DNA from 3 places in the Paraclostridium dentum genome. Region 2 is predicted to be linked to each of the others. Evidence: riboswitches for the same ligand, from Rfam matches in the RefSeq annotation. Region 2 holds a riboswitch; each other region holds the start of a gene.

Region 1 (3,298 bases), 820 kb from region 2:
ATAGCATTAGAAATTTCTTTTTTAACACTTTCTATATTTTTGATACTATATCCATTAAAAGTTTTGCTATCTATCTCTATTCCATTTTTCATAGTTTTTTCATACATCTCTAAAATCAAATTTTTATTTAATGCCTCTTCTACTATATAATTAGATAGTAAAAATAACATATTAGATGTATCTTCTACTTCTTTATATGATAAAACAGGTAGTTCATTATAATATTGATTAAGTTGATTTGAGATGTCATTTTGTTCTAGTACTTTATCTGGAACTTTTAATATTTGTTCTAACATATCTGTTGATTCATAATCATCTATTCTAACTTGCCCTGCCATTATTGCACCTATATATTTTTCATCTACTATAATAGGTATAGCAACATCAACTATATTATAGTGACATAAATATATATATGGTTTATTCATTCTTACAGCTTCTAACCCACCTCTTGAATCACATTTTTCACAGTACTTTGATAACTTAGAATTACCTCTTACTAACTCACAAAATTTGTGGCACCTACTGTGTTTAGTTATCGGATTTCCTTTATAGTCCACTATAACTATTGCCATTTTCGTAACTAGCGAAAGATAATCTTGTAAATTATCCCATTTCTTGAAATCTATTATCTTATTTAGACTTAAATTTTCATTTCTCACTTTTCATACTCCTTTAAAGGCAATTTTATATCATGTACTAATTTTATCATATATGAATAATATATTGTTTATTATGCAGACTATTTAGTGGAGGTGGATTTTATGTTAAATTTAACTGCTAAAGAAAAAATGTTATTAGAAGACGAAAAAAGCCATGAGCAATTATGTGTTCAAAAATATCAAGAATATGCTAAAAAAGCTTCAGACCCACAGCTAAAAAGTTTATTTAATGAACTTTCTCAACACGAACAACAACACTTAACTTCAATAAATCAAATTTTAAGTGGTACTGTTCCAAATATTAATCAAGGTCAAAGCCAAGGAAATCAAAACTCAAATATGCAAAATTCAAATACTATGCCTAATATGAATTTACAATCATCACAAATGAATGCTTATAATGAACAAGATAAAATGTTATGCCAAGACTCACTTAGTACTGAAAAATATGTATCATCTACATATAATACAGCTATCTTTGAGTTTGCAGATAAAAACATACGCCAAGTGTTAAATCATATTCAAAAAGAAGAACAAGAACACGGAGAAAAAATTTACAATTACATGAGTCAACATAATATGTATAACTAGAAAAATAGGATGTGATATCAATTAATGGATCACATCCTTAACTATTTTTATAGTGTTAAATATTTATATATTATCGGTATATCAATGATTTTCTTTACCAATTTAACTTAATTTTTCTCATTTTTATAAATCATCTGAAAATAGTTAACTTTACCAATATAATTTTTTTTATTGACTTATTTTAAATTTGTTTTATAATTGTATACAACAAGTAGATAACTGAGATAGAGGCGCGAAATTTATTAGTAGTATTATGGAGATAAGCTCGATGAAGTAATATGAAAGGAAATTTCGCCGAAGTGAATAGTTAATAGCTTTAATACTATTTACTGGGCTTATATAAAATATATATAAGACTGTCACATTTTGTGGAGTGCTATTTTCAATGAAAGCGTACGGTATCATCATACTTAGTTAGTATGAATTTTTTCGTATAAAGTCATGAGCATAGTCTCATGGCTTTTTTTATTTTCATAAAGATTTATTATCTTAGTTACTTACTTATGGAAAACTAACTACCATAAGGAGGATAAGTAAAATGAGTAATGAAAATCAAGATTTAAAAAGAGGGTTAAAAGCTAGACATCTAAATATGATTGCTCTAGGAGGATCAATCGGTACAGGTATATTCCTTGCAATGGGTGATACTCTTCACCAAGCAGGTCCTGGTGGTGCTTTATTAGCATATGGGTTAATAGGAGTAATGGTTTATTTCTTAATAACTAGTTTAGGTGAGATGGCAACATATATGCCTATATCTGGTTCTTTTAGTTCTTATGCTACAAAGTTTATTGATCCAGCACTTGGTTTTGCACTTGGGTGGAACTATTGGTATAACTGGGCAATAACTATAGCTGCTGAAATGGTTGCAGGATCATTGATTATGAAATATTGGTTCCCTAATGTACCTGGATTTTATTGGAGTATATTTTTCTTAGCTATAATTGTAGGTTTAAACTTTTTATCAGCAAAGGCATATGGCGAATCTGAGTATTGGTTTGCAGGAATTAAAGTTGTAACTGTAATAATATTTTTAATAATAGGTGTGTTAATGATACTTGGTGTAATGGGTTCTGATGAAATAGGGTTTCATAATTACTTTATAGCAGATGGACCATTCCATGGTGGTATAAAATCTGTATTTGCTATATTTTTAGTTGCAGGTTTTTCATTCCAAGGTACAGAACTTATAGGAGTTGCAGCCGGAGAAAGTGAGCAACCTGAAAAAACTATACCAAAAGCTATAAAATCAATTTTTTGGAGAATATTAATATTTTATCTAGGAACTATAATTGTTTTAGGTGCTATTATACCTTTTACTCAAGCTGGGGTTTCTGAAAGTCCATTTACTATGGTTTTTGAAAAAGCAGGAATAGCTGGTGCTGCTTCACTTATGAATGCAGTAATACTTACATCTGTTTTATCTGCAGGTAATTCAGGTATGTATGCATCAACTAGAATGCTTCACTCAATGGCTAAAGAAGGACTTGCCCCTAAAGTTTTTGCAAGAACTAATAAAAGAGGTGTTCCTGTAAATGCATTAATATTAACTACATTAGTAGCTTCTGCATGTTTCTTAACAGGTATATTTGCAGAAAGTACAGTTTATGTTTGGTTAGTTGCTGCATCTGGACTTGCTGGATTTATAGCATGGGTTGGTATAGCAGTTTGTCACTATAGATTTAGAAAAGCATATATCCATCAAGGTCATAGTTTAAAAGAATTAAAGTTTAAAGCTAAATGGTATCCATTCGGACCTATATTAGCACTTATAATGTGTTTGATAATAATATTAGGCCAAGGATACTCTTGTATAACTCCAAATGGAGTTGACTGGCATAGTTTAATAGCTTCTTATATAGGTATACCTTTATTCATAGCTTTATATGTTGGATATAAAATTAAACATAAAACTAAAGTTGTATCTTTGGATAAAGTTGATTTAACTTTTGATGAAAATATAAATAGTAGTTCAATAGATAGTCAAATAAGTGAATTAAATTAAATAAAAAAGGCTGATTTTAAGATCAGCCTTTTTTCTATAT
Region 2 (3,298 bases):
AAATAAAGAAAGTTGTAGGAACAGGATACGGAAGAGTGAGCATGGACTTTGTAGACAAAAAAGTTACGGAGATAACATGCCATGCAAAAGGAATACATTTTTTAAATAACAATATAAGGACTATATTAGATATTGGTGGACAAGATAGTAAAGTTATAAACTTAGATAATGATGGAAATGTATCTAATTTTATAATGAATGATAAATGTGCAGCAGGGACAGGTCGTTTTTTACAAGTCACATCTAATTTACTGGGAAGTGATGTAGAAAGCATTGATAACTTAGCTAAAGATGCAATTCCACAAGATATATCAAGTATGTGTACTGTTTTTGCTGAATCAGAAATTATTAGTTTATTAGCAAAAAACATATCTAAAGAATCAATAGCATCAGGAATATTACAATCTATAGCAAATAGATCTAAGTCTATGTTATCTAGAATTGATATATTAGATGATATTGCATTTACTGGAGGGGTTGCTAAAAGTAACGTTTTAGTAAATATGATAGAAAATAATTTGGGAAAGAAAATTTTTATAGCTGATGATACTCAAATAATAGGGGCACTAGGGGCTGCGATTATTGGATATAAAAAATAAAAAAGGATGGCGATAGCCATCCTTTTATTATGCTATAGAACTTTCAAGTTTTTCTGAGTTTTCATCTGATAATTTTGTAATTCCAAATCCTGTAGCAGCTAATGTCAAGGACATTAAAGGACATAGAAGATTAAAAAATGCAAATGGTAAAAATACAAATGATCCAACTCCAAGTGTAGCACTCATATATGCTCCACATGTATTCCAAGGAATAAGAGGAGATGTTATAGTTGCACTGTCTTCTAGCGAACGAGAAAGATTTTCTGGACAAAGACCTTGCTTTTTAAATGCTTCTCTGTACATACTTCCAGGCATTACTATTGCTAAATATTGATCAGCAACTGCTAAATTAGTTCCTATACATGTAAAGATAGTTGCGGCTACTAAACCAAAAGTTCCTTTTGCAAATTTTAATATAGCAGAAGCTAAAGCTTCTAGCATTCCAGTTTTTTCAAGTATTCCGCCTGTAGTTAAAGCACATAACATAAGAGATACTGTACCTAACATACTATTAAGTCCACCGCGAGTTAATAGTTCATCCACAAAGGCCATTCCACTATTTGAGGTATATCCAACTTGAGCAACTTCTAAAACATCCTTAATTGAAGCGCCTTGGAAAACTATAGCTACAAAACCTCCAAGTAATGTACCTATAACAAGACCTGGAATAGCAGGAACTTTAAATATAACCATTACTATAACCATTACAGGTATTAATAGTAATAACGGAGATAATGTATTATAGTTTGAAGCTAAAGCTTGTTGTATTTGTAAAATTTGGCTATTGTCTATAACTTGTCCTGCATATTTTAATCCAATTACAGCATATAGTATAAGCGCAATAACATATGCCGGAATAGTTGAATAAAGCATGTGCTTTATATGCGTAAATAAATTAGTACCAGCCATAGCCGGAGCTAAGTTTGTTGTATCTGAAAGTGGAGACATTTTATCACCAAAGTATGCACCTGAGATAATAGCACCAGCTATTATTTCCTTAGGAATACCTAAAGCACTTCCTATACCTAAAAGGGCTATACCTATAGTACCGGCTGTAGTCCAAGAAGAACCTGTAGATATAGAAACTATAGAACATATAATAGTTGTGGCAACTAAGAATATTCCTGGAGAAAGTATGTTCAATCCCCAATATATCATACTTGGAACAACCCCTGAAATTATCCATGTACCAATTAACATACCAACAATTAATAAAATTATAATAGCTTGCATAGTAGAATTTATAGTTGATAATATACCTTCTTCAAGCTCTTTCCATGTAAATCCTAATTTAAATATTGCAACAAATCCACAGAAAACGCCACCTAAAACTAGTGGAATATGAGCTGAAAGTCCTAGTTTAGTTAAAGATATTGATAGTGTAAAAATTAAAAATCCTAAACATAGAAGTGAATCACCAAGCGATGCCTGCCTTTTTTCTCTTTTTAACATAATGTAACCTCCAAATGGTGTATTGAGAATATAACGAGAATGGAGAATGATAATAAAAAAGGTCTAAGAATATTAAGAGATATTCCTAGACCTGAAATTATAATTTGAAAATATAATAACTTTAATCTAAAGATAGCCCTCCACATAAAGTGACAGTGTTATATATCTTATACATAACCCCAATATATAAGTTTTAAGCTTAACTTATATATTTCGGCATCATTACCTTTCCTATTAAATCTTAGGTGCTTTCCCTCAATAATAGTACTATTTAATAATGCAACCTCTACCATTAGTTATATTCTGTTTAAATTTATGTATCTAATTATAACATATTAAATTAAATTGTAAATATAAATTTAAATTTTATGAAAATAAAAAACAGTCTATCTTATTAAGATAGACTGTTTTTTAAACTAAAAAGCTAGAACCATACGTTTCTTCTATTTCACGTCTTAATTCACTAGGATTATTAATTCCATCACTCATTGCTTTAGCGAGTATATTTGCTTTATCATAAGGTGCCATCCAAGAGAAAATACCTCCAAGACAATTATCTATTACATATTGAGTTTTTATATAAATAGATAGCATATCATCATAAGACATAGCAAATTCATTATCTTTTACTAAATATGAAGCTTGAGCCTCTTTATCAAATTTAAATGTATATCCATTTTTATTTATAAAGTCTTTTCTAAGCTGATCAAAAGATTTAGTTGTAGTAGCTCCTAGTCTGCCGTAGAAAGGAACTCCAAGTAATATTTTTTCTGATGGCATTCCAGCTTCAATTAAATTATTAACCATAATATCTACACTATATCCTGGTAAAGAAAGTTCTGATTCATATAAATTTGCTTGATGCTTTTGCCCTTTTTCACCTGTTTCACCAGCAGTGAAATCGTAGCTCATTAAGTTGAAATAGTTAATTAAAGGAGCTATTTTATTTATTTCTGCACTTTTATTTATATATTCTCTTGTTCCAGTACCTGCAACACTTAACCATTTATCAGTTCCAATTACATCTCTAAGAGCTGTTAATAAAAGTGTAAAGTTTTCCTTATCTTCAGGTCTAGATTTAATACCTGCACCACTAGTTCCAGGATATTCCCAATCTATATCTATACCATCTAAGTCATATTGCTTTATAAGTGAGTTTACTTGGCGAGCAAAATTATATCTAGAAGCTGGAGTAGATGCAGCATCAGAAAATCCGTCTTGCCCCCATCCACCAATAGCTGCAATTA
Region 3 (3,298 bases), 540 kb from region 2:
GAAGCTCCTATTAATGTACCATTACCACCTAGGCAAGCGCCTAGAGAAGTTGCCCACCATATTGGCATTACATCTATACCTTGGCCTTGCATAGTTAGTATAAGTGGAATCAAAGTAGCTACAAAAGGTATATTATCTAAGAATGATGAAATTATAGCTGACAACCAAAGTATAACTAGCATTGTAAGAACTAAATGACCACTTGTTGCACTTATTAAATATTGAGCAATATTATTTATTATTCCAACCTCAACAAGTCCTCCAACTATTACAAATAATCCTCCGAAAAACGCTATAGTTGACCACTCAATACTGGAAAGGATTTCATCAACATCTTGTTTGCCTATAAACATCATTATAGTAGCTCCTGTCAAAGCGACTATACTAGATTCAAGGTTTAAAACATTGTGTAGAATAAATCCAAGTAAAATAAATATAATCATAATAATACTCTTTATAAGCAGTGGCTTATCTTTAATTGCTTTTTTTTCATCTAAATTTAAAATTTTTTCTTTTGCTTTATCATCTACAAAAAGTTGTTTTTTAAACATAAATTTAAAACACAAGATAGTTAAAAACAAAATGATTAGAACTATAGGACCTAAGTTTATTATAAAGTCTGCAAAACTTAGATTTGCTGCACTACCTATCATTATATTAGGTGGATCTCCTATTAGGGTTGCAGTACCTCCTATATTAGATGCTAGAATTTGAGTTACTAAAAATGGAGTTGGATTTATATTTAGAATTTGAGTTATAACTATAGTCATTGGCCCTATCAATAAAACGGTGGTAACATTATCTAAAACAGCTGATAAAACAGCGGTTAATATTACAAAACATAGCATAATTTTCCAAGGATCTCCCTTTGATTTTTTAGCTGAAAATATAGCTATGTATTCAAACACACCTGAATTTTTGACAACAGAAACAAATAGCATCATGCCTATTAAAACCCCAATTGTATTAAAATCGATATGATGCAGGCCTTGCTCAACTGACAATATGTTAAATATAATCATAAGTAAAGCTCCTGCCATCGCTGCAATAGCTCTATTTACTTTTTCTGAAATAATAGCTAACATAACCACTAAAAATATGATGATAGCTATTACTTGTTTAATAAGCACTAATATCGCCCCCTTATAATAATAAAGATATTAAAACCTATAAGTAGAGTATAGTTGAAAAAACTTAAATGTGTTAAAAAAAAGGAAAGTTCTTTTAAAACAAAGAAAATAGTAAGTTTTCTAAATATTATTAAGTGCTATTAATTTAAAATTAAAAGTTTAATTAATAAAATTAAGTAATATTTTGAATTTTACATAAGAATATTAAAAATTAGTTGATATCTTAATTAAATATATATATAATAAATAAAAACTCGTACTCGTATTATTTAAAATGTTAGTACGAGTTTATTTATTTAATGCTGATTTTGAAATAATATTACATAAAATTAAAGTTTAAATAAAATAAAATTGTTGACAATTATAAATTAGGTATGTAAAATTACATATAAATAAATTGAATACGAATTGTAGAGGTCGCGATAATAATCAGTACCAATAATGAGTTAAGCAACGAAGAATTATTGGGAAAGGGATTGTTGCCGAAGGATGTAGCTGATGCTTTAAGGCTATGTACCTGGGGATGTATATAATATATGCATAACTGTCACAATATTAAATTGTGTTGAGCTACATTTAAGGAATAGATGCTATATATTTCTAGCTAAATTTTAATCCCCCTTAAGTGAAACTTAAGGGGGGTTTTTGTTTATAAAAAATGATTAATACAAAATAGGAGGACTTAAGATATGAAATTACAAGGTACTATGTCAGTAAAAGGAAATGAATTATATATAGGTGGAGTTGGATGTAAAGAACTTAGAGAAACGTATAAAACACCACTTTATGTATTTGATGAGGAGTTAGTTAGAAACAATTGTAAAGAATATATAAAACATTTCAAGGTCAATGAAAATAAAAACAGAGTTGCATATGCAGGTAAAGCATTTTTACCAATGTATATGTGTAAATTAATATCTGAAGAAGGCTTATATCTTGATGTAGTATCAGGTGGTGAACTTTTCACAACGCATAAGTCAGGTTTTCCTATGGAAAAAGTATTATTTCATGGAAATAATAAAACAATAGATGAAATTGAAATGGGAGTAAATCTTGGAGTTGGGAGATTTGTTGTAGATAATTACTATGAATTAGAGTTATTACAGAACATTTGTGAGCAAAAAAATAAAATTCAATCTATATATTTTAGAATAACACCAGGAATAGAAGCACATACTCACGATTATATAAAAACAGGACAAATTGATTCAAAGTTTGGATTTGCATTATCAAATGGAGATTTACAAGATGCATTAGAAAATATTAAGAAATATGAAAATATAAACCTAGTAGGATTACATGCTCATATAGGATCTCAAATTTTTGACGTAGAGCCATACTTAGATGAAGTTGAAATAATGATGAACCTAGTAAAAGAAATAAAACAACAACATAACATAAACATAGAGGAAGTTGACTTAGGAGGAGGTGTAGGTGTTTATTATACAGAGAGTGATGAACCTAAAACAATAAAAGAGTTTTGCAGTGCAATAATAAAAAAAGTTGACGATGTATGTAAAGATATAAATATAAGTGTTCCAATATTAATAATAGAGCCAGGAAGATCAATAGTTGCAAATGGAGGTAGCACAATATACACAGTTGGATCTATAAAGGATATAAAAGATGTAAGAACATATGTAAGTGTTGATGGTGGAATGACAGACAATATAAGACCATCATTATATCAGGCAGGTTATGAATGTTCAATTGGCAATAAAATGGGTATAGAAAAAAATAATAAAGTTACAATAGCTGGTAAATGTTGCGAAAGTGGTGATATACTAATAACAGATGTTGATGTTATGGATATAGCAAGTGGAGATATATTAATAATGTCATCAACTGGAGCGTATGGATATTCAATGTCATCAAACTACAATAAAATAATAAAGCCTGCAGTAGTATCTGTTAAAGATGGCAAAAGTAAATTAATATGCAAAAGAGAAAGCTTTGAAGATCTTTTAAGATTAGAAATCGCTGACTAAAGGTAAAAAATTAAATAAGACACAAAGGAGAAAATAATGAAGTCATTTTGGAAGAATTACAAATCATCAATAATCTTAATTTTAGCAATTATATTAGGGGGAATCGTCGGAGCTATAATGGGCGCTAAGGCAGCCATATTTAAGCCAGTAGGAGACTTATTTTTAAATTTATTATTCATG

Evidence for each region. A riboswitch is a leader RNA that binds a small molecule or an ion and turns the genes downstream of it on or off. The one in region 2 is predicted to bind lysine.
Region 1: another riboswitch for lysine. It lies ahead of ACN6I1_RS01560 (amino acid permease); the one in region 2 lies ahead of nhaC (Na+/H+ antiporter NhaC).
Region 3: another riboswitch for lysine. It lies ahead of lysA (diaminopimelate decarboxylase); the one in region 2 lies ahead of nhaC (Na+/H+ antiporter NhaC).

What each region holds. Positions count from the first base shown of each region.
Region 1 covers NZ_CP183813.1:362,202-365,499, reverse strand. Annotated here, with positions in the region: gene ACN6I1_RS01570 (PocR ligand-binding domain-containing protein) at 1-662, opposite strand, end outside; gene ACN6I1_RS01565 (spore coat protein) at 765-1,253, shown strand; lysine riboswitch at 1,471-1,640, shown strand; gene ACN6I1_RS01560 (amino acid permease) at 1,792-3,258, shown strand; gene ACN6I1_RS01555 (TIGR04076 family protein) at 3,293-3,298, opposite strand, start outside.
Region 2 covers NZ_CP183813.1:1,177,967-1,181,264, forward strand. Annotated here, with positions in the region: gene ACN6I1_RS05185 (acyl-CoA dehydratase activase) at 1-599, shown strand, start outside; gene nhaC (Na+/H+ antiporter NhaC) at 627-2,051, opposite strand; lysine riboswitch at 2,177-2,348, opposite strand; gene ACN6I1_RS05195 (peroxiredoxin) at 2,463-3,298, opposite strand, start outside.
Region 3 covers NZ_CP183813.1:1,713,304-1,716,601, reverse strand. Annotated here, with positions in the region: gene ACN6I1_RS07800 (SLC13 family permease) at 1-1,130, opposite strand, end outside; lysine riboswitch at 1,534-1,711, shown strand; gene lysA (diaminopimelate decarboxylase) at 1,820-3,118, shown strand; gene ACN6I1_RS07790 (dicarboxylate/amino acid:cation symporter) at 3,155-3,298, shown strand, end outside.